One region of the Saccharothrix stipae genome, then DNA from elsewhere that is predicted to be linked to it. Evidence: riboswitches for the same ligand, from Rfam matches in the RefSeq annotation. Region 1 holds a riboswitch; each other region holds the start of a gene.

Evidence for each region. A riboswitch is a leader RNA that binds a small molecule or an ion and turns the genes downstream of it on or off. The one in region 1 is predicted to bind cobalamin.
Region 2: another riboswitch for cobalamin. It lies ahead of ACYVLT_RS05500 (CbtB domain-containing protein); the one in region 1 lies ahead of cobN (cobaltochelatase subunit CobN).
Region 3: another riboswitch for cobalamin. It lies ahead of ACYVLT_RS00550 (prenyltransferase/squalene oxidase repeat-containing protein); the one in region 1 lies ahead of cobN (cobaltochelatase subunit CobN).

What each region holds. Positions count from the first base shown of each region.
Region 1 is NZ_BAAGTN010000007.1:525,757-535,686, forward strand. It holds gene ACYVLT_RS15145 (precorrin-2 C(20)-methyltransferase) at 1-1,249, opposite strand, end outside; gene ACYVLT_RS15150 (precorrin-8X methylmutase) at 1,246-1,872, opposite strand; gene ACYVLT_RS15155 (hypothetical protein) at 1,869-2,918, opposite strand; cobalamin riboswitch at 2,930-3,058, shown strand; gene cobN (cobaltochelatase subunit CobN) at 3,093-6,659, shown strand; gene ACYVLT_RS15165 (ABC transporter substrate-binding protein) at 7,182-8,468, shown strand; gene ACYVLT_RS15170 (carbohydrate ABC transporter permease) at 8,468-9,472, shown strand; gene ACYVLT_RS15175 (carbohydrate ABC transporter permease) at 9,472-9,930, shown strand, end outside.
Region 2 is NZ_BAAGTN010000002.1:544,241-554,170, forward strand. It holds gene ACYVLT_RS05445 (FAD-dependent monooxygenase) at 1-222, shown strand, start outside; gene ACYVLT_RS05450 (RecB family exonuclease) at 289-1,155, shown strand; gene ACYVLT_RS05455 (thioesterase family protein) at 1,220-1,996, shown strand; gene ACYVLT_RS05460 (phosphoribosyltransferase) at 2,041-2,673, shown strand; gene ACYVLT_RS05465 (antibiotic biosynthesis monooxygenase family protein) at 2,658-2,945, opposite strand; gene ACYVLT_RS05470 (phosphoribosyl-ATP diphosphatase) at 2,942-3,205, opposite strand; gene ACYVLT_RS05475 (GNAT family N-acetyltransferase) at 3,329-3,784, opposite strand; gene ACYVLT_RS05480 (GNAT family N-acetyltransferase) at 3,867-5,042, shown strand; gene ACYVLT_RS05485 (nucleotidyltransferase domain-containing protein) at 5,044-5,790, opposite strand; gene ACYVLT_RS05490 (LysE family transporter) at 5,813-6,661, opposite strand; gene ACYVLT_RS05495 ((2Fe-2S)-binding protein) at 6,680-7,330, shown strand; cobalamin riboswitch at 7,385-7,568, shown strand; gene ACYVLT_RS05500 (CbtB domain-containing protein) at 7,600-7,803, shown strand; gene ACYVLT_RS05505 (CbtA family protein) at 7,814-8,554, shown strand; gene ACYVLT_RS05510 (HAD family hydrolase) at 8,543-9,205, opposite strand; gene ACYVLT_RS05515 (PAC2 family protein) at 9,436-9,930, shown strand, end outside.
Region 3 is NZ_BAAGTN010000001.1:120,456-130,385, reverse strand. It holds gene ACYVLT_RS00560 (S8 family peptidase) at 1-549, opposite strand, end outside; gene ACYVLT_RS00555 (cytochrome P450) at 920-2,179, opposite strand; cobalamin riboswitch at 2,258-2,394, shown strand; gene ACYVLT_RS00550 (prenyltransferase/squalene oxidase repeat-containing protein) at 2,480-3,784, shown strand; gene ACYVLT_RS00545 (hypothetical protein) at 3,781-4,596, shown strand; gene ACYVLT_RS00540 (CbiQ family ECF transporter T component) at 4,593-5,654, shown strand; gene ACYVLT_RS00535 (ABC transporter ATP-binding protein) at 5,651-7,252, shown strand; gene ACYVLT_RS00530 (hypothetical protein) at 8,117-8,779, opposite strand; gene ACYVLT_RS00525 (sugar efflux transporter) at 8,879-9,930, opposite strand, start outside.

The DNA of each region.
Region 1 (9,930 bases):
CCTTGTCCACCTGCCACGTGCGGCTGCGCGAGGCCGGGTTGTAGATCGCCAGCACCAGATCGGCCGCGGCCGCCGCCGCCAACCGCTCCTCGATCACCTCCCACGGCTTGAGCCGGTCCGACAGCGACACCACGCAGTAGTCGTGCCCCAACGGCGCGCCGACCCGGCTGGCCACCGCGTGCGCGGCGGTCAACCCCGGCAGCACCCGCACCGGCACGTCCGCGAACTGCTCCTCGGTCGCCACCTCCAGCACCGCGCTGGCCATCGCGAACACGCCCGGGTCGCCGGACGACACCACCGCGACCCGCCGCCCGCGCTTGGCCAGGTCCAGCGCGAACGCGGCCCGTTCCGCCTCGACCTTGTTGTCCGAGGCGTGCCGCCGCTGCCGCGGGTTGACCGGCACCCGGTTCAGGTAGGTCACGTACCCCACCAGGTCGTCCGCCTCCGCCAAGGCCCGACGGGCCTGCGGCGTCAACCACTCCGGCCCGGCCGGACCGAGACCGACCACCACGACCCGGCCCTCGCCGTCCGAACGCGCGGGAGCGGGCTTGCTCGGCAACAACGCCAACGAGAAGTACGGCACGCCGTCGGCGTCCACTTCGGACAGCGGCGCGGTCCGCTGCGCCCCGGTCGTGGCCCGCTCCACGTACCAGGCCTCGTCCAACCGCCCCGCCCGCGCCAGCGCCTCGCGCACCTGCGGGAACGTCCGGCCCAACTTCATGATCGCCACGGGGTCGCCGCCGGCCAGGTGCTCCACCAGCGCGTCCGCGGACAACGTGCCCGGCAGCACGGTCAGCACCTCGTCGCGCTCCACCAGCGGTCGCCCGATCACCGCCGCGCCCGCGCTCACCGACGTCACCCCGGGCACGACCTCGGCCTCGTACCGGTGCGCCAACCGCTTGTGCAGGTGCATGTAGGAGCCGTAGAAGAACGGGTCGCCCGCCGCCAGCACCACGACCGTGCGGCCCGCGTCCAGGTGCGCGGCCAAGCGTGCCGCGCACTCCTCGTAGAACGCGTCGATCTCGCCCTGGTAGTCGTCGGAGTCCTCGGTCGTGACGGGGTAGACCAGCTGCTCCTCGACCTGACCGTCCCGCAGGTACGGCGCGGCGATCCGGCGCGCCACGCTCCGCCCGTGCCGCGCGCTGTGGAACACGACCACGTCCGCCTCGCCGATCAGCCGCGCCGCCTTGACGGTCACCAGCTCCGGGTCGCCCGGACCCACCCCGACCCCGTACAGCTTGCCCGTCATTCTTCCTCACTCGCGATCGCGTTGAGCGCCGCCGCGGTCATGGCGCTGCCGCCCCGACGACCGCGCACGACCAGGTACTCCAGCCCCAAGTCGTTGTCCGCCAACGCATCCTTGGACTCGGCCGCGCCGATGAACCCGACGGGCACGCCGAGCACGGCCGCCGGCCGGGGCGCGCCGGCCGCGATCATGTCCAGCAGGTGGAACAACGCGGTCGGCGCGTTGCCGATGGCCACCACCGCGCCGTCCAGCCGGTCGCGCCACAGCTCCAACGCCGCCGCGCTGCGCGTGTTGCCCAGCTCCGCCGCCAACCCCGGCACGCGCGGGTCGCCCAACGTGCACACGACCTCGTTGTCGGCGGGCAGCCGACGGCGCGTGACCCCCGCCGCGACCATCTGCGCGTCGCAGAGGATCGGCGCCCCCGCCAGCAGCGCGGCCCGCGCGTCACGCACCACGTGCGGCGAGAAGTCGACGTCCGGGACCAGGTCGACCATCCCGCAGGCGTGGATCATCCGCACCACCACCCGGGACACGTCGGACGGGAACCGCGCCAGGTCTGCCTCGGCGCGGATGGTGGCGAAGGAACGGCGGTAGATCTCCGCGCCGTCCTTGACGTAGCTGGTCACCTGATCTCCTCGTACCCGTCGCCGGTCGCGACGAACTCCACCACGTCACCCGCCGGCCGACCGCACCGGCGGGCGCAACCGGACCAGTGCGCGCGACCCGGCGCGGTCCGGGTGTCGACCCACCGGGTGGCGTCGGCCCGCACGTCGGCCAACGACTTCGCGCACCCCGGCCGCCCGGTGCACGCGCTCACCCCGTGCCACCGCGAGTCCGGCGACGTGAACAGGCCGCTGGTATCGCTCCCGGCGGGCAGCACCACGCTCCGCCACGGCGTGAGCCGCACCGGCACGCCGGCGAGCAGCCGCGCGTCCCAACGCCCCAACGGCACGCCCGCCACGATCACCGAACCGTGCACGCCCGGTGCGACGGGCATCACAGTCGGCTCGACCCGGGCGTCACCCGGAACGCCCAGCGCCTCGGTGATCTTCCGCACACCGCCGTCCACTTCGGACAGCCGCCAGGCGTCGCCGCGGATCTCGCCGAACAGGCGTGCGGCGGTCACCACGGCGTCCACTGGATCGGTCACGCGGAGCCCGCAATCCCGTCCTGCCAGGAACAACGCGTCGCCGACGAGCCCGATGTCGCCCGACAGGCCGCTCACCGCGCCACCCACCGTGACCAGGAAACGCCCTGGCAGGGACGCCAGCCCGGGCACCGCGCGCAACGCCGCGTCGATCGCGTCGACCAACGCCTGGTTGTCCTCCAACGGCGCGGCGACGATGTTGCGCATCCGCTCGTGGGTCAGCGAGGGCAGCAGGCCGACGTCGCGCAGCCGGGCGCCCAGCTCGTGCTCCGCCCCTGGCGCCAAGCCCCTGATCTGCACGTTCGCCCGCGAGGTCAGCTCCAGGAACCCGTCACCGAGTTCGAGGGCGGCGGTCCGCAGCACGTCGACCTGCGCCGCGCTCACCGTGCCACCGGGCACCCGGACCCGGGCCAACCCGCCGTCGGCGGCCCGGTGCACGTCGACGGCGCCGGGGCAGGCGTCCGGGTGGGTTCGGCCTGCCGACGTGTTGGCCGTCGCGGAGGGCGCATGGGGTGCCGTGGGCATGGACTGGATGCTAACTGCCGTTAGGGTGACCTCCGAACGGCGAAGCAGCAGGAGGAAGCCGGTGTGAATCCGGCGCGGTCCCGCCACTGTGACCGGGCACGTCCCGGGAGTCAGGAACTCCGCTCGCCGTCCCCCACGACCGGGGCGAGGACCCCCGAGGGATGGAGCCCGCACGTGATCCTGCTGTTGTCGACCTCCGACACGGACCTGCTGTCCGCCCGTGCCAGTGGCGCGGACTACCGCCTGGCCAACCCGGCCCGCACCGCCGCGGACGACCTCACGGCGCTGGTGGAGGGCGTCGACCTGGTGGTCGTGCGCATCCTCGGCGGTCGCCGGATGTGGGAGGAGGGCCTCGACCGGTTGCTCGCCTCGGGTCTGCCGGTGGTGGTGCTGGGCGGTGAGCAGAACCCCGACGCGCCGCTGATGGAGCTGTCGACCGTGCCGGGCGGTGTGTGCGCGGAGGCGCACGCGTACCTGGCGCACGGCGGCGCGGCGAACCTCCTCCAGCTGCACCACTTCCTGTCCGACACCGTGCTGCTCACCGGTCACGGCTTCGCGCCGCCCGAGCCGACGCCCACCTGGGGCCTGCTGGAGCGGGAGCAGGCAGGCGAAGGGCCGACCATCGCGGTCCTGTACTACCGGGCCCACCACGTGGCCGGCAACACGGCGTTCGTGCACGCGTTGTGCGACGCGATCGTGGCCAAGGGCGGCCGCCCGCTGCCGGTCTACTGCGCCTCGCTGCGCGCGGCGGACCCGGAACTGCTGGCCGAACTCGGCCGGGCGGACGCGCTGGTGGTCACCGTGCTGGCGGCGGGCGGCACCAAGCCCGCCACCGCGGCCGCCGGTGGCGACGACGACGCGTGGGACGTGGGCGCGCTGGCGGCCCTGGACGTCCCGATCCTCCAGGCCCTGTGCCTGACCGGCAGCCGTGCCGCGTGGGACGAGAACGACGACGGACTGTCCCCTTTGGACACCGCGACCCAGGTGGCGATCCCGGAGTTCGACGGCCGGATCATCACCGTGCCGTTCTCGTTCAAGGAGGTCGACGAGGACGGCCTCACCGTCTACGTCGCCGACGAGGAGCGGGCCTCGCGGGTCGCGGGCATCGCGGTCCGCCACGGCAGGCTGCGGCACATCCCGCCGGCCGAACGACGGATCGCGGTGATGCTCTCGGCGTACCCGACCAAGCACTCCCGCATCGGCAACGCGGTCGGGCTGGACACGCCGGCCAGCGTGGTCCGGTTGCTCACCGCGATGGAGGGCCACGGCTACGACATCGGCGACGAGCTGCCCGGGGTGGCGGACCTCGACGGCGACGCGTTGATCCACGCCCTCATCGCGGCCGGCGGCCAGGACGCCGACTGGTTGACCGAGGAGCAGCTCCAGGGCAACCCGGTCCGGCTCCCCGCCGCCCGCTATCGGGAGTGGTACGCGACGCTCCCGGCGGACACCCGGCGGGAGATGGAGCAGCACTGGGGCGAAGCTCCCGGTGAGCTGTTCGTGGACCGGTCGAAGGACTCCGACGGCGAGATCGTCCTGGCCGCCCTGCGCTCGGGCAACGTCGTGGTCATGGTCCAGCCGCCGCGCGGCTTCGGCGAGAACCCGATCGCCATCTACCACGACCCCGACCTGCCGCCCAGCCACCACTACCTGGCCGCCTACCGCTGGCTGGAGGACGAGTTCGGCGCCGACGCCGTGGTGCACGTCGGCAAGCACGGCAACCTGGAGTGGCTGCCCGGCAAGACCGTCGGCATGTCGGCGGGCTGCGGCCCGGACGCCGCCCTGGGCGACCTGCCGCTGATCTACCCGTTCCTGGTCAACGACCCGGGCGAGGGCACCCAGGCCAAGCGGCGGGCGCACGCCACCCTGGTTGACCACCTGGTGCCGCCGATGGCCAGGGCCGACAGCTACGGCGACATCGCCCGGCTGGAGCAGCTGCTGGACGAGCACGGCAACATCGCCGCCATGGACCCGGCCAAGCTGCCGGCCATCCGGGCGCAGATCTGGACCCTCATCCAGGCCGCGAAGCTCGACCACGACCTCGGCTTGGACGACCGGCCGCACGACGCCGAGTTCGACGAGCTGATCCTGCACGTCGACGGCTGGTTGTGCGAGGTCAAGGACGTCCAGATCCGCGACGGCCTGCACGTCCTGGGCGCGGCGCCCACCGGCGAGACCAGGGTCAACCTCGTGCTGTCGATCCTGCAGGCCAAGCAGATGTGGGCGGGCCAGGTCGCGGCGCTGCCCGGCCTGCGCGAGGCGCTCGGCCTGGCGGAAAGCGCCAACGACCGGACCGCCACCGACCGCGTCGAACACCAGGCCCGCGCGCTCGTCCAAGCCATGGAAGACGCCAATTGGGATGTGAACGCGGCCCGGACCCTCACCGACGTCGAGGACGTCGCGCGGGTCCTGGAGTTCGCCGCGCTGGAGGTCGTGCCCCGGCTGGCGCGCACCACGGACGAGCTGACCAACGTCCTGCACGCCCTCGACGGCGGCTACGTCCCGGCCGGTCCGAGCGGCTCGCCGCTGCGCGGCCTGGTCAACGTGCTGCCGACGGGCCGCAACTTCTACTCGGTCGACCCCAAGGCGGTGCCGTCCCGGCTGGCCTGGGAGACCGGCCAGGCCATGGCCGACTCGCTGCTGGAGCGCTACCGGTCGGAGACGGGGGAGTGGCCGCCGTCGGTCGGCCTGTCGGTCTGGGGCACCAGCGCCATGCGCACGGCCGGTGACGACGTCGCCGAGGTGCTCGCCCTGCTGGGCGTGCGGCCCCGGTGGGACGACCAGTCCCGGCGGGTCGTCGGTCTTGAGGTGATCCCCCTCGCCGAGCTGAACCGCCCCCGAATCGACGTCACGGTGCGCATCAGCGGCTTCTTCCGCGACGCATTCCCGCACGTGGTGGCACTGCTCGATGACGCGGTGCGACTAGTGGCGAACCTGGACGAGTCGGCCGCGGACAACTACGTCCGCGCGCACGCCCAAGCCGATCTCGCGCAGCACAACGACCCGCGAAGGTCGACAATGCGCATCTTCGGTAGCAAACCGGGCGCATACGGCGCCGGCCTGCTGCCGCTCATCGACAGCCGGAACTGGCGGGACGACGCCGATCTTGCCGAGGTGTACGCGGTGTGGGGCGGCTACGCCTACGGCCGTGAACTCGACGGGGTCGAAGCGCGGCCGGCCATGGAGAGCGCCTACAAGCGCATCGCGGTCGCGGCGAAGAACATCGACACCCGCGAACACGACATCGCCGATTCCGACGACTACTTCCAGTACCACGGCGGAATGATCGCCACCGTCCGCGCGCTGACCGGTAAAGCGCCCGCCGCTTATGTCGGCGACAGCACGCGACCCGACGCGGTGCGGACCAGAACCCTGCACGAGGAGACGAACCGGATCTTCCGCGCCCGAGTGGTGAACCCGCGGTGGTTGGCCGCAATGCGCAAGCACGGTTATAAGGGCGCGTTCGAACTCGCCGCGACGGTGGATTACCTGTTCGGCTACGACGCCACCACCGGTGTGGTCGCGGACTGGATGTACGAGCAGCTCGCGGCCAGCTACGTGCTGGACCCGGTGAACCGCGAGTTCCTGGCGCGGTCGAACCCGTGGGCGCTGCACGGCATCTCCGAACGGCTCCTGGAGGCGGCGAACCGGGGTATGTGGGAGCACCCGGAGCCGGCGACGCTGGAAGCGCTCCAGGCGGCGTACCTGGAATCCGAAGGCGATCTCGAAGACGGCCGTTGAGCCGGAAATAGGGGTACCCCTAAATTCCGACGTCCCGTTGTCGGCGGATGAGGGCGCCGTCGACAACGGGTATCACTTCCCGGTCCTGAATGGACGCCCGGCCGCGCGCCGGCGGGTCGACCGCGGTGAGTCGACCCGCCCTCGCGCGCCACCCGGCGGGCCGACTCGCGCCACCGACCGCACGACTCGGCGTGCCCCGGCGCGCGACTCGCGCGGCAGTGGTGGGCGACTACCGCGCACATCCGGTGCAGACTGGTGGCGGGTGAGTGGGGGACACGACTGGTGAATTCTTCCGGGCCATCGGCCCGGGGATGAACCGAGCGTGTCCGACCGGTCTACGAACAGTGCCTGAACGGACCACCGGACACGCCGCTAGCAGAATCGGTCCAGCAAGGCAAACGTCGCAACGTCGGTAACAGCGCGGACACGGGAGCTTGACACAACTCCGTGGCGCGAACCACACTCCCCCAAAACCTGGGAGCGCTCCCAGAACGTTCACCGCCGATCAACTGAGGAGTTCTCGTGCGCTACCGTCGAGCAGGCTTGGCCAAAGTCCTGGCCTGCACCGCAGTGCTTGCCACAGTCGCCACGGCCTGTGGCTCGGGAGGGTCGGGTACCTCGCCCGACGGCAAGGTCGAGCTCACCATCGCGACCTTCAACGAGTTCGGCTACGAGGAACTCCTCAAGGAGTACGAGGCCGCGAACCCGAACGTCAAGGTCACGCAGCGCAAGACCGGCCAGGGTGCCCCGCACCACCAGAACCTGTTCACCAAGCTGGGCGCCGGCTCCGGCCTGGCCGACGTCGAGGCCGTCGAAGAGGGCTTCCTGAGCCAGGTCATGGCCAAGTCGGGCCAGTTCGAGGACCTCAAGGAGATCGGCCCGAAGGACGTCCGCGAGGACCGCTGGCTGCAGTGGAAGGTCGACGCGGTCACCACCAAGGACAACAAGCTCATCGGCTACGGCACCGACATCGGCCCGCTGGCCATGTGCTACCGCAAGGACATGCTCGCGGCCGCGAACCTGCCGTCCGACCCCGAGGGCGTCAAGGCCCTGTTCGCGACCTGGGACTCGTACTTCGAGGCCGGTGACAAGTACGTCAAGGCGACCGGCAAGCCGTGGTTCGACTCGGCCGCGCAGATCTTCAACCCGATGCACAACCAGGCCGAGACCGGCTACTTCGACCGCGACGACAAGCTCGTGATCGAGACCAACGACGACAAGAAGATCTTCGACCAGGTCACCGCCGCGGTCGCGGGCGGCCAGTCGGCCAAGCTCGCCGCCTGGAGCCCGGAGTGGGAGACCGGCTTCAAGGAGTCGGCGTTCGCCACCAAGACCTGCCCGTCCTGGATGCTGGGTGTCATCGAGGGCAACGCGGGCCCCGACCACAAGGGCAAGTGGGCCGTCACCGCGGCCTTCCCCGGCGGCGGCGGCAACTGGGGCGGCTCGTACCTGACCGTCCCGAAGCAGGGCAAGAACAAGGCCGAGGCCGCCAAGCTGGCCGCGTGGCTGACCGCGCCGGAGCAGCAGATCAAGGCGTTCAAGGCCAAGGGCACGTTCCCGAGCCAGACCCAGGCCCTGATCTCGCCCGAGCTGCTGAACCAGACCAGCGAGTACTTCGGCGGCGAGAAGGTCGGCCTGCTGTTCGCCGAGCAGGCCAACAAGGTCGCGGCCGCCCAGTACAAGGGCCCGCAGGACGGTGAGATCCAGGACAACGTCGTTTCCCCGGCGCTGACCTCGGTCGAGCAGGGCACCTCGCCTGAGGACGCGTGGAAGCAGGTCGTCGAGGGAGCCAAGAAGGCTGCCAAGTAATGACGACCGAGCTCACGGTCACGCGCGGGCGGGGCGCCGAGCCCCGCCCGCCGCGGCGCGACGACAACGATGACATCGGTCCGGGCAAGTTGAGCTGGCGTTACCGGCTCACCCGCCTGGACGTGAAGTTCTCGCCGTACGTGTACATCGCCCCGTTCTTCATCCTGTTCGCCGTGGTGGGCCTGTTCCCGCTGCTCTACACCGCCTACATCTCCCTGTTCGAGTGGGAGCTGGGCGCGGACGAGCAGCCGTTCGTCGGCATCGAGAACTACACCGCGCTGTTGGCCGACTCGCAGTTCTGGAACGCGATGGTCAACACGTTCAGCATCTTCGCGATCTCCACGATCCCGCAGCTCATCATCGCGGTGCTGCTGGCCGTGCTGCTCAACACCGCGCTGCGCGGGCGGACCGGCTGGCGGATGGGCGTGCTGCTGCCCTACGTGGCCAGCCTCGTCGCCCTGACCATCATCTTCGGCGACCTGTTCGGCGTGCAGTACGGCACCGTGAACAACATCCTGGAGCTGTTCGGCATCGACCGGATCGACTGGCAGGCCGACCGCTGGTGGAGCCACGTCGCCATCGCCACCATGGTCAACTGGCGCTGGACGGGCTACAACGCCCTGATCGTGCTGGCCGCCATGCAGGCCATCCCGCGCGACGTCTACGAGGCGGCCTGGGTCGACGGCGCGAGCAAGGTGCGCCAGTTCACCAGCATCACGCTGCCGATGCTGCGCCCCACCCTGATCTTCGTGGTCGTCACGTCGACCATCGGCGGTCTGCAGATCTTCACCGAGCCGTTGCTCTTCGCGCCCTCGGCGGGCGCCAACGGCGGCGCGACCCACCAGTACCAGACGGTCGTGCTCTACATGTACCAAGCCGGCTTCCAGAGCCAGGACCTCGGCTACGCCTCGGCGATGGCGTGGGTCCTGTTCCTGGTCATCATCGCGATCGCGGGGATCAACTTCCTGCTCACCCGCAGGCTCGCGTCCAGTGGGGAGGCGTGATGGCGACCATCACCGACCGGCCGACCGTCACCGGGCCCAAGCCGGCCAAGCGGCGGGGCTCGAAGAGGATCTCGCTCGCCGACCGGCGGCCCGGCTTCGTCGTCTACGGCATCCTGATCGCGTTCATCCTGGGCTCGGCGTTCCCGTTCTACTGGTCGTTCCTGGTGGCCAGCCACGACGACCAGAAGTTCACCGCCGACGCACCCCTGCTGCCCGGCGGGAACTTCTTCCACAACGCGGGCCGCGTGCTCGACACGATCCCGTTCTGGAAGGCGCTGGGCAACAGCATCCTGGTCTCCGGCACGGTCACCCTGTCGGTGGTGGTGCTGTCGACCCTGGCCGGGTTCGCCTTCGCCAAGCTGCGGTTCAAGGGCCGGGGACCGCTGATGGTCTTCGTGGTCGCCACGCTCGCCGTGCCCACGCAGCTCGGCATCATCCCGCTCTACATGGCGATGGCG
Region 2 (9,930 bases), on a different contig from region 1:
ACGGCGTTCCGGCGTTACGAGGACCTCATGCGCGACTACGCGCAACGGTGCCAGAAGGGAGGTGACCGGACCGGGCGGTTCCTGGCGCCGGCGAGCGGTTTCGCGTTGCGCATGCGCAACGGTCTGCTGGGCAACCGGTTCCTGCTCGACCTGATGCTCAAAGCGGGCAGGGACGTGACCAACCGCATCGACCTCCCGGACTACGCGACCGCCACCGCGTGACGCGGCCACCCGCCCGACGCCGTTCGAACCCGATCTTGTCGGGGTCGTGGCCTATGGTTCTGGGCCATGGCAGTGCCGACGATCACCGAGCGCCCTGTTCGCAGGCCAGCGCTGTCGCCTTCGAGAGCGGGCGACTTCAAGCAGTGCCCGCTGCTCTACCGCTTCCGCGCCGTCGACCGGCTGCCCGAGAAGCCGACCAGGGCGCAGGTGCGCGGCACGGTGGTGCACGCGGTGCTGGAGGACCTGTTCGGCCTGCCCGCCGCCGAACGGCTGCCGGAGACGGCACGGGCACTGGTGGGTCCGGCGTGGGAACGGGTGCGGGCCGAGCGGCCGGAGTTCGCCGAGCTGTTCGCCGAGGACGACCCCGAGCAGGAGCGGTGGCTGGCCTCGGCGGAGGAGCTGCTGGACGGCTACTTCGGGCTGGAGGACCCGCGTCGGTTCGACCCGGACGCCCGTGAGCTGCTGGTGGAGTGGGAACTGCCCTCCGGTGTGCTGCTGCGCGGGTACATCGACCGGGTGGACGTGGCGCCGACCGGCGAGATCCGGGTGGTCGACTACAAGACGGGCGCGGCGCCGCGCGAGGTCGGCGAGGCCAAGGCGCTGTTCCAGATGAAGTTCTACGCGCTGGTGCTGTGGCGGCTGCGCGGCGTGGTGCCGCGCCAGCTGCGGCTGATGTACCTGGCCGACCGGCAGGCGTTGGCCTACCAGCCCGACGAGGCGGAGCTGGCCCGGTTCGAGCGCACGTTGGAGGCGATCTGGAACGCCATCCTGCGCGCGGCGAAGTCCGGCGACTTCCGGCCGAGCCCGAGCAGGCTGTGCGACTACTGCGACCACAAGGCGCTGTGCCCGGCGTTCGACGGCACGCCGCCGCCGTACCCGGGCTGGCCGGAGCCGGACGCCGGCGTGGAGACCGCGCTGGACCGGGCCGACTGACCCGGGACCCGGCCGGGGTTCGACCGATGGGTTGCGCTGATGGGGTCGCGCTGATGAGGTCGCGCTGATGGACGCGTTCTACGAGCGGCTCGACGACGACCGGTTCGCCGCCACCGGGCACACCACCGGGCCGTGGGGCGACGACAGCCAGCACCTGGGGCCGCCGTCGGCCCTGCTGGTGCGGGCGTTGGAGCGGTGCGCACCACGTCCGGGCGTGCTGCTGTCACGGGTGGTGTTCGAGGTGCTGGGCCCGGTGCCGGTGGCGGAGCTGACCGTGACGGCGTCGATGGCCCGGCCCGGGCGCTCGGTGGAGCTGCTGACCGCGGCGCTGGCGCACCGGGGCAGGCCGGTGCTGCGGGCGAGCGCCTGGCGGATCGTCGTCGGCGACACGGCGGCGGTGGCGTCCGAACCCGGCGGACCACCGGCGCCGCCGTCGGCGTGCGAGCCGATGGCCATCCCGGAGCACTGGCGGGGCGGCTACCTGGCCGCGATGGAGTGGCGCTCGGTGAGCGGCGGGATCTTCGCGCCCGGTGACGCGGTGGTGTGGGCGCGGGCGCGCGTGCCGGTGGTGGCGGGCGAGGAGCCGAGCGCGGCGCAACGCCTGTTCACCGTGGCGGACTCGGCGAGCGGGGTGTCCAGCCGGCTCGACATCCGCACCTGGTACGCGATCAACACCGACCTGACCGTGCACCTGCACCGCGAGCCGGTCGGCGAGTGGTTCGCCCTGGACGCGCGGACGGTGATCGGCCCGTCCGGTGTCGGCGTGGCGAGCAGCGTGCTGCACGACCAGCACGGTCCGGTGGGGCGCGGCGCACAGTCGCTGTTCGTGCGGGAGCGCTAGGTGCCGTGCTCGCAGTACGCGCACGACGGGCGCACCATGGGGGTGTGAGGTTCGCCGACCGCTCCGAGGCAGGCCGGGTGCTCGCCCGGGCGCTGGTCGGCGAGCCGTGGACCGATCCGCTGGTGCTCGGCCTGGCCCGCGGTGGCGTGCCGGTGGCGTTCGAGGTCGCCGCGGCGTTGGGCGGCGAGCTGGACGTCGCCGTGGCGCGCAAGATCGGCGCGCCCGGTCACCCGGAGTACGGCATCGGCGCGGTCACCGCCGAGGGCGAGCCCATCTTCGACCACGACGCGCTGCGCGTGCTCGGCCTCACCCCGGACGACCTGGCCGAGACGTGCGCGGCCGAACGGCGCGAGGCACGACGGCGGCTGGAGCTGTACCGCGACGGGCCGGTGCGGCTGGCGGGCCGCGACGTGCTGGTCGTGGACGACGGCCTGGCCACCGGCGTCACCGCCCGCGCCGCGCTGCGCGAGGCCCGCGGACAGCACCCGCGCCGCCTGGTGCTCGCGGTGCCGGTGGGCGCGGCGGACTCGGTGCGCGCCCTGGGCGCGGACGCCGACCTGGTGGTCTGCCCGCACCCGCGCACCGACTTCCGGGCGGTCGGCCGGTTCTACGGGCACTTCGACCAGACCACCGACGACCAGGTGGTCGACCTGCTGCGCGGTCAGACCGGGCGGTAGTGCTCGACGGTCGGGAACGGGTCGTAGAAGTGGTGCAGCAACGCCTTCCACCGCGGGTACAGCGGTCCCTGCCGGAAGCCGACGGTGTGGTCCTCCAGCGTCTCCCACCCCACCAGCAGCAGGTACCGGGACGGCTGCTCGACCGACCGCCGCAGGTCCAGCGAGACGAACCCGGGCGACCGCGCGATGACCGCGCGCGCCTGCTCGAACGCCCGCTCGAAGTCCGCCTCCAGACCGGGGCGGACGTCGAGCGCGGCGACCTCCAGGATCACAGGTGCTTGTACACGTCCTCGAGGGTCAGCCCGCGGCCGAGCATCAGCACCTGCACGCGGTACAGCAGCTGGGAGACCTCTTCGGCCAGGCGCTCGTCCGACTCGTGCTCCGCGGCGATCCACACCTCGCCGGCCTCCTCCAGCACCTTCTTGCCCTGCGCGTGCACCCCGGCCTCCAGAGCCGCGGCGGTGGCGGAGCCCTCAGGGCGGGTGCGTGCGCGTTCGCTCAGCTCGGCGAACAGCTCGTCGAAGGTCTTCACGGGGTCTGATCCTCCCATCCCCCGAACGGCCGCAGGAACCCAGGTCAGGCATCACGACGACCGCGCCTGCGAAGGTTCGCCGCGGTGGCGGTCGGACCGCCCGGCGAGGTCACCGCGCGACCGTCAGATCCCGTAGTGCGGGCTGCGGAACGGCCACGCCTCGGTGATCCACCTCGGCACGAACGCGTCCAGCGCGCGCTCCAGGTCGGTGCCCGCGTGCTCGTCCACGACCCACCACGAGATCTGCGCGTCGTCGGCACGCTTGGGATCGTCGACGGGGTCGATGTAGACGCACCCGAGCAGCTCGGTCTCGTCGGCGTTGAAGAGCGCGTAGTTGAACGACTCGTGCGCGTCCTGCTCGCGTTCGTGCCGGGCCAGGTCGACGCGGTCGTGCTCGTGGGTCATGTCCGCGGGCGGCCAACCCCACTTCTCCCCGTACCGCGACCACAGCCGTTCCCGCGAACCCATCACGGCCGGGTAGTCGATGTCCACATCGGACTCGCGAATCGGCCGGAGGTGGTGTTCGCCGTCGAGCGGCACGCGGGTCGGGTGGGCGAAGTCAGCGGGAAGCCACGGCATGCGCGGATTCTGCGTGGGCGGGCCCGCGACCGCCACCGAAAATCCGATGGCGCCACCGCGGGCGCGCCGACACACTGCACCGATGACCGAGGGGTTGGTGCTGCGGGCCGCGCGCCCGGAAGACCTCGACCAGATCGGCGCGCTGCTGGTCGAGCGGGGCGAACCGGCGGACGCGGTCGACCACCGACTGGTGGTCGAGGACCCAGACGCGGGCTGGGAGGCGTGCGCGGTCGTCGTGGACGGCGACAAGGTCGTGTCCACCGCGACCCTGCTGGACGAGACGCTGGTGCTCGACGGGGTGGAGATCCCGGCGGGCCAGGTGGAACTGGTCGCCACCGACCGCGCCTACGAGGGCCGGGGGCTGGTGCGGGCGCTCATGGGTTGGGCCCACGAACGGTCCGTCGCACGCGGCCAGCTGGTGAACGTGATGCTCGGCATCCCCTACTTCTACCGCCGGTTCGGCTACACCTACGCGATCCCGATCTCGGCCACCCGACCGGTCACGGGGCGTCCCGACGCCGGCGGGCACGCGCTGCGCGAGGCCACCACCGACGACATCCCGACGATGGCCCGCCTGCAGGACGCCGAGCAGGCGCGGGCCGACTTGCGGATGCCGCACTCCCCCGGTCTGTGGCGGTGGTTGGTGGCCCGTGACGGCAGCACGGAGTGGCTGGTGGAACGGGACGGCGTGCCGGTCGCCACCGGTCGCACCACCCCGCCGGAGGAGGGCGTTCGGCTGTGCGAGGTGGCGGCCGTGGACGAGGCGGCGGCGCACGCGCTGCTCGCGTTGACCGGGGCCACCGAGCTGACCGAGCGGCCGGGCACCGTCGCGGGCGAGGCGCTGGAGCCGTTCCTGGGGCCCGCGGCGGAGGAGGCGAACTCGTACTACGTGCGGATCGGCGATCCCGTCGCGTTGCTGGAGCACCTGCGGCCGGTGTTCGGCCGGCGGTTGGTGGACGGCGGTTTCGCCGACCGGGAGGGCGAGGCGGTCGTCTCGTTCTACGAGTCGCACGTGCGGCTGCCGTTCAAGGCGGGCGAGGTCGGGTCGGTCGTGCCGGGCGGGACGATGCAGGCGCCGGGCGCGGCGGGCGGCGCGGGCGTGGCGCCCGACCTGCTGGCGTCGCTGCTGTTCGGGCCGCACGGTTTGCGGGGCCTGACCACGCGTCACCCGGACGTGTACCCGGGTCCGAACGCCGACCTGATGCACACCCTGTTCCCGCCGGTGCGCGGCGACCTGATGACGTTCTACCTGCCGTAGGTCAGGCCGCCCGGAACAGCCGCTCCGCCTCGGCGATCGCCCGTGCCAACGCCTCGGGCTCCGGCCGCAGCCCTGCCACGACGGCGTCGACACCGCGCAGCCCGGCCTCCTGCAACAGCCGCTTCTCGTTCGTCGTCCAGTGACCACGTGCGGCGAGCACGGCGTGTGCGGTCTGCAACGCGGCGGTTGCCAGGGCTCCCGCGACTTCGACCAGCCGGCCGTTCGGGGCGTGGGCGGTGCGGGCGTAGCCCAGGGTGAGGGCCGCCCTCTCGTGCCACACCGGCGGTGCCGCCGCCCGCAGCGCCTCCGGGTAGGCCGGGCGGGGCAGGTCGCCGCGCAGCACCCGGTTCAGTGCGAGCTCGCCCACGACCAGGTAACTGGGGATGCCGGCGAGGTGGAACATCAGCGGCTCCCAGTGGAAGCGGCCCTGCTCGGCCTCGGCCAGTTCGTGCTCGACCACGTCGAGGTCGCGGTAGTGGACGTCCACCCGCCGGCCGTCGACGGTGAGCCAGGCGCCGCCGTTGAAGACGCCGCCGCCCCAACCGCCGACCTCGGAGACCTCGCCGGGCCAGCCGACCGCGCGCAGGTCGGCCGGGTCGAAGTCGCCCCGGTAGTAGACGGCGAGGTCCCAGTCGCTATCCGGGGTGTGGGCGCCTTGGGCACGTGAGCCGCCGAGGGCGACCGCGTGCACGGCGGGCAGGGCCGCCAACCGGTCGGCGACGTGGTCGAGGAACGCTTCGTCGGTCATGGGCACCACGATCTCCGGGCGTTCAGGGGGACGCGAACTCGACCCCCATCACCACGCCGGCGAGCACGAGCACCGCGCCGGCGCCGGTGAGGGCGCGCCGGTAACCGGTGTCACCGAGGCGTCGGCGGCCGCGGGCGACCAGGAGGGCGATCACCAGCTTGCCGCCGACGAGGGTCAGGTAGAACCCGATCAGCAGCGCCGCACCGGCGGCGGGCGACGCGCGCCAGGTGGTGATGGTCAACGGACCGAGCGCGGTCGCCCAGGCGAGCCACGGGTGCGGGCTGAGCACGTTCACCAGGACCGCTCGGCGGAGCGCACGCGAACCGGTTTTGTCGGACCCCGTCGGTAGAATCGAAAACAGGGGTCCCCTGGGCGGGGACGGCTGCGAAGCACGGCCTTCCTGCGGCACAACGGTCTCATCGGCAGCGGGCTCGCCGGCAGCGGGCGAATCGGCAGGTCCGCCGGTATCGACAGGGCGGTCGGCGGCGGCAGGTCGGGCGGGATCGGCAGGTCCGGCGGCGTTGGCGGGGCGGACGGCGTCCACCGGTCCGGCGGTGCCGGCGGAGCCGCCGGTCGCGGAGCCGGCGGTCAGGGTTGCCGACCGCGCCTCCCGGACCGTCTGCACGCCGCTCCACAACACGAACACCGCGCCCACGACCCCGAGCACGCCCAGCGCCCGCGCGGGCAGGCGGTCCAGCAGGAGCAGCGTCACGGCGACCACCACGGCGTCCGACAGCAGCGGCGCGCAAGCGGTCAGCGCGCCCGCCCGCCAACCCGAGCGCAGCGCCGACGTCACCACCAGCACCAACAGCGGCCCGGGGCTGATGCTCGCGGCCAGGCCGAGGGCCAGTCCCAACCCCAGTGCGTCCACGGCGGCAGACTAGGTCACGTGTCCGAGTTCGCCCGAGTCCTGACCACCCTGCGGCAGATCCGCGGCCTCAGCCCGTTCTTCGCCCTGGACGTCGGCCGGCCCGACGACACCTGGCACGACGGCGCGCGGCTGCTCGACGGCCCGGAGCTGCCCGACGCCCTCGACCGGATCGGCGACCGGTACCGCACCGGTGAACGGCGGGTCGCCGCGTCGCTGTTCTTCCTCGGCTACACCGCTCGGCTGCTGAGCCCGGTGGTCGCCGCACGCGCGGTCGACGGGGTCGCGCCGGACATCCGGCCCGCCAACCTGTGGTGGCGCTACCGCCCCGACGGTCTCCAGGTCCGGCTCAAGGACCCGCTCGCGGGCATCGGCGTGGCCGAGTCGCTGGCGCCGGTGGTGGAGGCGGTGCACGCGGTCACGCCGGTGGCGCGCGGCCTGCTGTGGGGCAACGCGGGGTCGTCCATGGCGGGCGCGTTGCGCGCGGTCCACCGCGGCGGGATCGACTGCTCCGGGTTGGCCGACGAGCTGTTCGCCGACCCGCCGCTCAAGGGCACGGGCGAGTTCATCCCGTTCCCCGGCGAGGTGGTGTTCCGGCGGCGCAGCTGCTGCCTGTACTACCGGCTCGACGGCGGCGGCACCTGCGGTGACTGCCCGTTGCCGCGGCGCTGACCGGCGCACGTGAGGAACACGACAACTCGTCTGGTCGGTTGTGCCAGCCCACGATCGACATCTACGGTTCGCAGCGCCGCAGTGGACGGGAAGCCGGTGTGAATCCGGCGCGGTCCTCGCCACTGTGACCGGGGAGCCAACCCGCCGAGAACGTCACTGGCCGCGTGGAGCGGCTGGGAAGACGCGGGGACGGCGTCGATCCGGGAGTCAGGAGACCGGCTGCGGCACGAGTTGTTGTTGACCTTCCACGAGGTATGGAGGAGGCCGTCATGACGAGCCCCGCGCACACCCCTGCTCTCACCGATCCCCGGGTCACCCCCGTTCCCAGGTGGGCCTACGCCGTCGCACTGGTCGCGTTGACCGTGACGTGGCTGGTCCTGCAGGAGAACGGCATCGCGCTCGGCCACGCCGCCGAGACCGTGCACGAGTTCTTCCACGACGGGCGGCACGCGCTCGGCGTTCCGTGCCACTAGGCGCGGCGACGTGAAAACACCCACCTACCAGGGGTTGCTGCTGCGCGGTGTCGGCGCGGGCGCGGTGTCCGGGCTGCTCGCGGGCCTGGTCGGCGTGCTCGTGGTCGAGGCGCCGATCCGGGCGGCACTGGCCGTGGAACGGGCACGTCCCGCGGCGCCGGGCTCGGATCACGAGCACGGCGAGTTGTTCAGCCGAGGCACGCAGGTGGTCGGCGGTGTGCTCGCCGCCGTGGTGGTGGGCGTCGCCGTCGGCGCGCTGTTCGCCACCGCGTACGCGGTGTCGCGGCGTTGGTTCGCGACCAAGGCGCCGTTCGTCCGGGCGGTGGCGCTGTCGGCGGCGGCGTTCGGCGCGGCGGCGTTGCTGCCCGCGGTGAAGTACCCGGCCAACCCGCCCGGGGTCGGTGATCCGCACACGGTGGAGTACCGCACGGTGCTCTACCTGGGGTTGATCGCGGCCGGGTTGCTGGTCGCGTTCGGGGCGGGCTACCTGGCGTCCCGGCTGGGCCACCTGAGCGGTCCGGTGCGCTGGACCGCGGTGGCGGGGGCCGTGGTGGCGGCGGTGGTCGTGCTGCTGGTGGCGTTCCCGGCGACACCGGACGTCGTGCCCGCCGACGTGCCGGCCGGCGTGCTGTGGGACTTCCGGGTGGCCTCGCTCGCCGAGACGGCGACGCTGTGGCTGGGTCTCGGTGTGGTGTTCGGCCTGCTGGTCGACCCCGCCACGCGTCGGGCCGAGCAGGGGTCAGCGGTCTAGCAGCGGGGCGAGCGTCTCCAGCGTGACGCCCACCAGGGAGTCGCGGAACACGCGGCGCTCGCCCTGCTCGACCGGCACGTCGCACGGCACCACCAGCACCGTGCAGCCGGCGGCCGCGGCGGAGCTCGCCCCGGTCGGCGAGTCCTCGACCGCGACGCACCTGGTGGGGTCCACGCCCAGCAGTCGTGCGGCCTTGAGGTACGGGTCGGGCAGCGGCTTGTTGCGGCGGTCCACCTCGTCACCGCACACCGTGACGTCGAACAGGTCGCGGCCGATGGTGTCCAGCGCGACCTCGGTCAGCCGCCGTTCGGTGGAGGTGACCAGCGCCATCGGCACACCCGAGTCGCGGACCGCGCGCAACGCCCCGGCCGCGCCGGGACGCCAGGGCAGGCCGGCCCGGAACAGCTCCTCGGTGCGCCGGCTGATCCACGCCGCACCGTCGGCGAGGTCCTCGTCGGTCGGTTCGACACCCGCCTCGGCGAACAGCAGGCGCATGGTCCGGGCCGTGCTGGAGCCCACCAGGGCGTGCCGGGTCGCGAGCGAGAGCGTGCCGCCCAGCTTCTCCACGAACTCGTTGAGCGGGATGTCCCACAGCTTCTCGGAGTCCAGCAGCGTGCCGTCCATGTCCCACAGCACAGCCTCGACCGTCATGTGCACCTTTTCCGTGATCACCCGCGTGGTGGTCGGCAAGACCTCGTGACGACGCCCATGACCTGCGCAGTCGTGCGGGGTCGGGTCGGCGGCCAGCAGCGTCGTGCCCATCGCGCCGTCCGCGACGGGCGCGCGGTCGGCGGGCGCGCCGAGGTGAGGCGGCGTGACACGAACCGACATGCGCCAAGCCTACGGCGTCGGGTGTGCGGCGGTGGTCGTAGTCTGGCCGCGTGACCGATCCGGACCAGGCCGCCCAGACCCCCTTCGACCCCAGCGAACCGCTCACCAACCCGATCATGGTTGCCGCGTTCGAGGGTTGGAACGATGCAGGCGACGCCGCCAGCACGGCGATCGAACACCTGCAACTCACGTGGGACGCGACGCCGTTGGCGGAGATCGATCCGGACGACTACTACGACTTCCAGGTGACGCGACCCACAGTCCGCATGGTGGACGGCGTCACCCGACGGGTTGAATTCCCGACGACCCGGTTGTCGGTCTGCCGCCCGCCGGGGTCCTCCACGGACGTGGTGCTGGTGCACGGGATCGAGCCGAACATGCGGTGGCGGAAGTTCGCCGCCGAGCTGCTGGGCCACATCGAGAACCTGGGCGTGACCACCGTGGTCACGCTGGGCGCGTTGCTGATGGACACCCCGCACACCCGGCCGGTGCCGGTGACGGGCACGGCGTACGACGAGGCGGCGGCGGCGAAGTACGGGTTGGAG
Region 3 (9,930 bases), on a different contig from region 1:
GTCGGTGTTGTTGGTGTCGTAGCCGTTGTAGTCGAACGTGGCCCGGCCGCCGTAGTCCGCGTGGCCGGGCGTGATGCCGGTGTCGATGATGTAGGCGTGGACGCCCGCGCCGGTGTAGGCGTAGGTGTAGGAGTTGGACAGCGGCAGGTTGCGCTGGTCGACCCGGTCGATGCCCCACGACGGCGGGTTGGCCTGGGTGGCGTCGAGCGCGTCGGTGACCAGCACGTCCTGTTCGATCGTGGTGACCGCCGGGTCGCGGCTGAGCTTGCGCAGCTGCGCGGGGGTGAGCTTGGCGGCGAACCCGTTGAGCGCGGCGTTCCAGACGTGGGTCGGTGTGACACCGGCCGTCGCGGCCACGCTCGCACCGCTGCGCGCGGACGGGTTCAGCAGCACGATGTAGGAGTCCTTGACCGGGTGGACGGTCGCGGACGCCGTCGCCATGACGATGTCCGCCTGGTGCAGGGGTTCGGCCGCGGCGGCACCGGTGGTGAGTCCCACGACGGTGGTCGCGGCGGCCAGGACGGCGAGTGTTCGGTGGAGAGGACGCACGGTTCGGCTCCTTCGGGTGAACCCGGACCAGTGCGCTCCGACGCAGGGTTGACGGAGTCGACTTCTCACTCGTCCGTGATTCAGACCAGCAGCCTGACCAGCGGTTATGCCATGGTCAACGGAGGTCGGCCGAACGGCCGCCCGGCCCGTCACGCTCGGTGGACATAACGGACAACTGGTAACGCCCGGTTCGCTCTGGTGGCGCTAGCCGGACGCCGACCGGCCCAGTGCGACACACGGGCGCCGAACGTAGGACTCTCGCGAGAGTCCTACGTCCAGCACGCGAGAGTCCTACGTTCGGCGCACCCGAGTTCAACGCTCAGCGCGGTTCGACGCTCAGCGCAATGCCACCTTCAGCGCGGTGCGACGCTCAGCGCGTGTGCACCAACAGCGAGTCGACACCGTGGACGATCGACGCGGTGCGGAACGCGGGCCGCTCGTCGGCCAGGCGCAGCCGGGGGAACCGGCGCAGCAGGGCCGGGTACGCGGCACGCAGCTCCAGCCGCGCCAGCTCCGCCCCCACGCAGCGGTGCGCGCCGTGCCCGAACGCCAGGTGCGACGAAGCCGAGCGGCTCGGGTCGAAGTCGGACGCTTCCTCGCGGTTGGCCGCCGACAGCGACACCACGACCACGTCCCCCTCCTCGATCTGCTGGTCGCCGACCAGCAACGGGTGCCGGGCGAAGCGCGGGAACGCCACCTGCACCACGCTCAGGTGCCGCAGCAGCTCCTCGACCATCGGCGCGGCGGCCGCGTCGTCGTCACGCATCGCCGCACGCGCGGCCTCGTCCTTCAGCAGCACGATCGCGCCCAACGCGAGCATCGACGCCGTGGTGTCGAACCCGCCGGTCAGCACGCCGTCGGCCAGACCGGCCAGCTCGACGTCGCTGACGTCGTCGCCGTGCTGGCGGATGATCGAACCGATCAGCCCGTCACCCGGCGACCGGCGCTCGCGGCGCACGATCTCCTCCATGTAGGACAGCGACTCGGAGATCGCGCCCAAGGCCTGCCCCGCTCCCCCGAACAGGTCGAACCGCGCCGCCGCCAGCTCCTGGAACCGGTCGCGGTCCTCATAGGGCACGCCCAGCAGCTCGCAGATCGTCAGCGACGGGATCGGCAGTGCGAACTCCTCGACCAGGTCGACCGGCCCGTCGGCGGCCTCCATGGCGTCCAGCCGCTCGGTGACGATCGCGTCGATGCGCGGCACCAGCCGCGACAGCCTGCGCATGGTGAACTCCGGCGTGAGCAGCTTGCGCAGCCGGGTGTGGTCGGGCGCGTCGGCGAAGCCGAGACCGCCGGGCGTCTGCTCGACCCGACCGACCGCGGCGCCGAGCCGGGCGTAGTCGTTGCTGAACGCGCCTGTGTCGGAAAGCACCTTCTTCGCCTCGTCCTGCCCGGTGACCAACCACACGCGCAGGCCGAACGGCACCGGGATCCGGTGCACCGCGCCGGCCTCCCGCATCCGCTCCAGCTCGGCGACCGGCACCACCCCGTCCCGCTTCAGCGGAACCAGCGCACGGTCCGGGAGCAGCGCAAACGCCCGCGAACCGATCTTGCCCAACACCCACCGCGTCGCCGAACGCCGTGCGACCCACGCCACCAAGCCGTCGCGCACGGACGCCAGAGTCGTCATCGAACACCCCTCTTCCCCAGGTCGAATGACCGACGGTAACCGCACGCCGGGGTGAGCAGCATCGCGCTAGAGGCGGATTGACACGCCAAGGCCCGTGACAGACGATCGGCAATCGCGCGTGAAACGGGGGAAGCCGGTCGAAATCCGGCGCTGACCCGCAACGGTAGGTCCCACCCGGGACGAGCCCGAACACCCGTCGCGCGTGCCACGCTCCTGACACCGTCGAGGTCAACGGGTCGGAGCCCGGGGGAAGTCGATCACGGCTGTCCGGGGTCCGCCCACGCCTCGGAAAGGCCGACCATGTCGTTGAGACGGACCGCCGCCGTCATCGCCACCGCCGCCGTCGCCGCGCTCGCGTCGGCTCCCGCCGCCCGGGGTGAGGCGCCGGCCGTGCCGACGACCGACGTGAGCGACGCCGCCGCCGGGTGGCTCGCCCGGCAACTCGTCGACGGCGACCACTTCGAGCACGTGTTCGAGGGCGTCCCCTACCCCGACCAGGGCCTCACGCTGGACGCACTGTTCGCCTTCACCGCGGCCGGCGTCGCGTCCGACAGCGCGGACCGGGCCGCCGCCTGGGTCGCCGAGCCCGCGGTGATCGACAACTACCTGCACTTCGGCGACCCCGACCAGTCCTACGCGGGCGCGCACGCCAAGCTGGCGTTGGCGGCGCAGGTGCGCGGCCAGGACCCGACCGACTTCGGCGACGTCGACCTGATCGCCGGTCTCACCGCGCTGCAGGCGCCGTCCGGCCGGTTCCAGGACAAGTCGCAGCACGGCGACTACTCCAACGGCTTCACCCAGGCCTTCGCGGTGCTCGCGCTGGACCGCTGGCAGGGCGCGCCGAAGGCCGCCGTCGACTACCTCGTCGGCGCCCAGTGCCCGGACGGCGGGTTCCCGCTGGTCCTGGAGGCCGCGACCTGCGCGTCCCACGTGGACGCCACGGCGATGGTCGCGCAGGCGTTGCTCGCGGCCGACCGGACGGCCGAGGCGGGCAGGGCGCTGGACTGGCTGACCGGCGTGCAGCAGCCCGGCGGCGGGTTCCGCGACGAGGGCAAGACCGACGAGGGCAACGCCAACAGCACCGGTCTCGCGGCGCAGGCGCTGCGCGCGGGCGGCCGCACCGCCGCCGCGGACCTGGCCGCGAAGTTCCTGAGGTCGTTGCAGGTCGGTTGCACGGCCGCGGCGGCCGACCGGGGTGCGATCGCGTTCGACAAGACGGGGTTCACGCAGCCCACGTCGCTGCGCGCGAGCGCCCAGGGCGTGCTCGGGCTGGTCGGCGTCGGCTTCGCGGACCTGACCGCCGAGGGCGGCGAACCGGGCGCGCCGGTGCTCGACTGCTCGGCCACCACGACCTCCCCGAGTTCGTCCACGTCGACCACTTCGGCCACCACGACGGCCACGTCGACCACCTCCTCCACCACCGGGACGACCGCAGGCAGCACGACCACCACGACCGCGGTGGTGGCCGTGGTGGCCAACCGCGGCGCCCTGGCCCGGACCGGCGCGGCCGTCGGCCCGATGCTGTGGATCGGCGCGTTGCTGCTGGTCGGCGGTGTGCTCGCGGTCGTGCTGGCACGCAAGCGGTATGCGGGCGCACGCAGGTGACGAGCTGGTGGCGGCGCGTGCCGACGGCGTTGGCCGTCATGGGGCTCGCGCTGCTGAACGCACCGGTGACCGCCCGGGCGGCGGACTGCGCGGGCGTCACGGTGGTCGTGGACTTCCGCGCGCTGGGCGGCGGCGTGCAGACGGGTTGCGCGCCGGGTGATCCGGCCTCCGGCACGGCCGCGCTGAGCGGCGCCGGGTTCGGCTACACGTTCGCGGCCCGGCAGCCGGGGTTCGTGTGCCGGGTCAACGGCAAGCCCGGCAGCGACCCGTGCGTCAACACCTCCCCGCCCACGGCGTACTGGGGCTACTGGCACGGCCAACCCGGCGGGTCGTGGGTCTACAGCGGCACGAGCGCGAGCGCCCACGACCCCGCGCCGGGGAGCGTCGAGGGCTGGTCGTTCGGTGCGGGTGAGCAGCCGGGCATCGCGCCACCGGCGCCCGCGCCGAAGCCGACCCAGCCCGCGCCGCAACCTCCGGCGCCCGAGCCGGGCGGGCCCGTGCCACCGGCGCCGCAACCCCAGCCCGGTCAACCGGCGCAGCAGCCCACGCGGCAGTCGGAGACCGCCGCGCCGACCACGACCGAGGCGACGACGACCGCGCCGTCCTCCGCCGAGGCGACGACGGGCAGCACCACTCCCAGCCCTGCCTCCTCCCCGACGAGCTCGTCGAGCCCGACCGCGGTGGCGGTGCGGCCGACGGCGGGCACGTCGTCCGGCGGCACGGTCGGGTTGGTGATCGGGATCGTGGTGATCGCCGCGCTGGCGGGCCTGGGCATCCTGACCGCGCGGCGACGGGCCAAGGCGGCGGAGTGAGGCTGCACCCCGGCGCGTGGTGGCTGTGGGCGTTGTGCCTGGCCGCCGTCGCCAGCCGCAGCACCAACCCGCTGCTGCTGGCGTTGGTGATCGCGGTCGCCGGGTACGTGGCCGTGTCGTGCCGCGAGGACACGCCGTGGGCGAGCGCCTACGGCGTGTTCCTCAAGTTCGCCCTCGTGGTGATCGCCATCCGGATGGTGTTGCACGTGCTGCTCGGCGGGGTCGGCGGGCCCACGGTGCTGGTGACGCTGCCCGAGATCCCGTTGCCGGCGTGGGCGAAGGGCATCCGGCTGGGTGGACCGGTCAGCGCGGAAGGACTCGCGTTCGCGCTGTACCAAGGGCTTCAGCTGGCGACGTTGCTGTGCTGCGTGGGCGCGGCGAACGCGCTGGCCAACGCCAAGCGGCTGCTGCGGTCGTTGCCGGCCGCGTTGTACGAGGTGAGCGTGGCGGTGGTGGTGGCGTTGACGGTGGCACCGCAACTGGTGGCCAGCGCGCGCTCGGTGCGCCGGGCCCGGGCGTTGCGGGGTGACGCGGTGCGCGGCGTGAAGGCGATGCGGGTGCTGATGGTGCCGGTGCTGGAGGACGCGTTCGAGCGGTCCCTGGAGTTGGCCGCGGCGATGGACTCGCGCGGGTACGGCCGGACGGCGGGGTTGCCCGGGCGGACCAGGGTGGTGACCGGCGTGCTGGTGCTCGGCGGGCTGGTCGGGCTGTGCGTCGGGGCGTTCGGGCTGCTCGGTGGCGGCGGGCCGGGCGCGGTGGCGACGCCGACGCTGGTTGCGGGCTCGGTGCTGGCGATCGCGGGCCTGTGGACCGGCTCGCGGCGGGTGCGGCGCAGCCGGTACCGACCGGACCGGTGGGGTCCGCGCGAGCTGCTGATCGTCACGTCCGGCGTGGTCGCGACGCTGGCGACGTTCCTGGCGCCGGACGGTCTCGGCGGTACCGCGCTGACACCGGACACGGTGCCGCTGGTCGCGCCCGGACTGCCGTTGCTGCCCGCGATCGGCCTGCTGTGCGCGCTCGCACCCGTGGTGATCGTCAGGAACAGGGTGAACGCGTGATCCGGTTCGAGAACGTCTCCGTCACCTACCGCGACGCCGCCGCGCCCGTGTTGGCCGGGGTGGACCTGCACGTGCCCGAGGGCGAGCTGTGCCTGGTGGTCGGGCGCACCGGATCGGGCAAGTCGACGCTGCTGCGCGCGGTCAACGGCCTGGTGCCGCACTTCACCGGCGGCACGCTCACCGGCCGGGTCGTGGTGGCCGGCCGCGACACCCGCGACCACCCGCCGCGCGAGCTGGCCGACGTGGTCGGCATGGTGGCGCAGGACCCGAGGTCCGGCTTCGTCACCGACTCGGTCGAGGAGGAGCTGGCGTACTCGATGGAGTCGCTGGCGCTGCCGAACCCGGTGATGCGCAAGCGGGTCGAGGAGACGTTGGACCTGCTCGGCCTGGCCGACCTGCGGCACCGACCGCTGGCGACGCTGTCCGGCGGGCAGCAGCAACGGGTGGCCGTCGGCGCCGCCCTCACCGCCCACCCGCGGGTGCTGGTGCTGGACGAACCGACCTCGGCGCTGGACCCCGGTGCGGCGGAGGACGTGCTGGCCGCGCTGCACCGGCTGGTGCACGACCTCGGCATGACCGTGGTGATCGCCGAGCACCGGCTGGAACGGGTCGCGCAGTACGCCGACCGCGTGGTCTGGCTGCCCGGCGGTGGTCTGCCGCCGGTCACCGGCGAACCCGGCCCGGTGCTGGCGGACGCGCCGGTCGCGCCGCCCGTGGTGCGGCTGGGCCAGCTGGCCGGGTGGGAACCGGTGCCGGTGTCGATCCGGGACGCACGGCGGCTGGCCGGCCCGTTGCGCGAGCGCCTCGCCGAACCACCCTCGGTGGCCTCGTCACCCTCCGCGGAGTTGGTGCGAGTACGCGACCTGCGGGTTCGCTATTCCACTGTGGACGCGGTGCGCGGTGTGTCGTTGAGCGTCGGCGCGGGTGAGCGGGTAGCGGTGATGGGGCGCAACGGGTCGGGCAAGTCGAGCCTGCTGTGGGCGGTGCAGGGCACCGGCAAGCGGTCCGGCGGCGAGGTCGCGGTGGCCGGCGTCGACCCGGCGACGCTCAAGCCCGGTCCGCGCCGCGAGGTCGTCGGCCTGGTCCCGCAGCAGCCCGGTGACCTGCTGTACCTGCACACGGTCGGCGGTGAGTGCGCGCAGTCCGACCGCGAGTCCGGCAGGCCTCGCGGCACGTGCCGGGAGTTGCTGGACCGGCTCGCGCCGGGCGTCCCGGACGACCGGCACCCGCGTGACCTGTCCGAGGGGCAACGGCTCGCGCTGGTGCTGGCGGTGGCGCTCACCCCGTCGCCGCGCGCGGTGCTGCTGGACGAGCCGACCCGGGGCCTGGACTACCCGGCCAAGACCCGGTTGGCCGCGGCGTTGCGCGCGCTCGCCGACGACGGTCACGCGATCGTGCTGGCGACGCACGACGTGGAGTTCGTGGCCGAGTACGCGAGCCGGGTGGTCGTGCTGGCCGAGGGCGAGGTGGTGGCCGACGGCCCGACCGCCGAGGTGGTCACCGCGTCCCCGGTGTTCTCGCCGCAGGTGGCGAAGGTGCTCGCGCCGCGGCCGTGGCTGACGGTGGCGGACGTGCGCGCGGCCCTGGCGGCGCGGTGAGCCGGCCGATCCGCGTCCGGCCCCGCGCCACGCTCGCCCTGGCCGTGGCGGCGGCGATCAGCGTGGTCGCGTTCGGGTGGCCGTTGCTGGTCTCCCCCGACGCCGCCATCGCGCAGGGCGTGACCGCGCCGTGGACGTTCGCGCTGCTCCTGCCCCTCGTGCTGGCCGTGGTGCTGGCCGAGCTCAGCGAGGGCGGGTTGGACGCGAAGGCGGTGGCGATGCTGGGCGTGCTGTCCGCGCTGGGCGCGGCGATCCGGCCGCTCGGCGCGGGCACGGCGGGTGTCGAGACGGTGTTCTTCCTGCTCGTGCTCGGCGGCCGGGTGTTCGGGCCGGGGTTCGGGTTCGTGCTCGGCAACACCATGCTGTTCGCGTCCGCCCTGCTCACCGGCGGCGTCGGGCCGTGGCTGCCCTACCAGATGCTGGGCGCGGCGTGGGTGGCGTTGGGCGCGGGGCTGCTGCCCTCGCTGCGGGGCAAGGCCGAACTCGCGGCGCTCGCCGCGTACAGCGCCGTCGCGTCCCTGGTCTACGGGCTGCTGCTGAACCTGTCGTTCTGGCCGTTCGCGTTGAGCGCGGGCAGCACGTCGTTGTCCTTCCAGCCCGGCGCGCCGATCCCGGACAACCTGGTGCGCGTGGTGGCCTTCAGCCTGGCCACGTCCCTCGGCTGGGACGTCGGCCGCGCGATCACCACCACGATCCTGGTGCTGGTGACCGGCCCGGTGCTGCTGCGCACGTTGCGCCGCGCCGCCCGCAGGGCGTCGTTCGGCGATCCCTCGTTCGGAGCTTCTCCGGTAGGTGATTCTCCGGTAGGCGGTTCTCCGGTTGCCGGTTCTCCGGTTGCCGGTTCTCCGGTTGCCGGTTCTCCGGTCAGCGGGGCAGCTGTGCCGCCACCTCCGCCAACGCGTCCAGCACCTCCGGGGTGAGGTAGCCGGTGGCGAGCTCGGCCTCGGCGACGGTGACCGTGGTCCGGTCCCGACCCGAGCCGTAGTTTGCGCCGCTGAACGCGATGTCCGCCAAGCCGACCTGCGCCGTGCCGAGCGGCTTCACGTCCCCGGTGCCCGGCGCGTCCACGACGTCGTGGAACTCCCGCGCGTCACCCCGCGAGCCGAACCCGACCCAGGCCACCGCGATCACCGCCGAGTTGCCCGCGTCGTCCCCGACCGCGAACAGCACCCGGTCCATCGACGTGCACCCGGTCCGCCGCAGGAACTCGCGCACGCCGCCGAACGACGCCGCCACGCACTCGGCCTGCTGCTTCTCGGTCCGCTTGAGCTCGTGCAACCCCATCAGCCGCCACGCGCCCTCCGCGTCGCCCCGCCGGGCGAGGTCTCCGCCCTCGGCCTTGCGCGCCTCCACGCTCAGCCCCGGACCGCCACCACCGGAACCTCCCGCGCTCAGGCCGACCGCTCCCCCGTACCCGACCGCGCTGAGCGCGACCAGTCCGGCCAGCAGCGCCGACCTGCTCCGCCTGCCCCCGCCGGCGACCGGCCGCACGCGACCCCTGTCGTCGGTGTAGAAACCCTTCGGCACGGCTGCCTCCTCCCCCTCAGGAAGGTTTAGCAACGCCGAGGGGCCGCAGACCCGAATTTCGCGGAGAACCGCTCGAAGAGCGCAAACCAGACGGTCGGTTCACTTGCGGCGCGCGGACAGCAGGAGAACCAACCCGAGCACCGACATGACCAGGCCCATCCCGTACGCGGCGCGGTAGCCGAGGTGCTGCGCGAGGCCCAGCAGCGGTCCGGCGAGCATCGCGCTGGTCTTGTAGGTGTTGCTGTAGAGCGTGCTGGCGTAACCCGGTCGGTCGGGCGCGAGGTCCTGGAAGTACGAGATGCCGACGCCCATCACCGCCGAGATCACCACCGCGTGCAGCACCTGGGCGGCCATCACCTGCCACGTCGCCTGGGTGCCGAGCATGACCGCGTAGTACACCGGCGCGACCGCACCACCCGCCAGCACCAGCACCCGGTGGTTCATCCGGACCGCCAACGCGCCGAAGCCGAGCATCAGCGGGATCTCCAGGGCCGCGCACAGCCCCAGCACCAGCCCGGCGTCCCGGGTCGTGCCACCCAGGTCCTCGGTGACGAACAACGGCATCGCCACCACGCCGACCGACGTCGCGCACTGCAGCAGCACGAACCCCAGGGCCGCGAGCACGACCTCCCGCCGCAACCCGGACTCCCGCGCCACCTCACCGGTCGGTGCCGCGGCCGGGCCCAGCCGCGGCAACCACACCAGGATCACCACGACGCCCAGCGCGTACACCGCGGCGCTGACGCCGAACAGACCGGTGAACCCGCCCCCGGCGATCAGCAGGGCGCCCAGTGGCGGACCGCCGACCCACGCGATCGACATCGTCGTCCGCAGGCCGCTCATCGCCAGCGGCGCCCGGGCCGAGCCGCTGCGTTCCAGCAGCTGCCGCGCGTAGGCGTACATCTGCGGTATCTGCGAGGACGCGATGGCGAAGAACGTGATCGACACCACCAGCAGCAACCAGTAGTCGCGGAACACGGCGAACAGCACCCACGACAGCGCACCCGACGCGCCCGCGACCGCAAGCAGCGTGCGGCGGACCGCCCGCGAGTCGGAGAACCGCCCGATCACCGTGCTCACCAACATCGATCCCAGCGCGCTGATCAGCAGGAACGCCCCGACCGCGACCGGCCCGGCGCCGACTTCCTTGA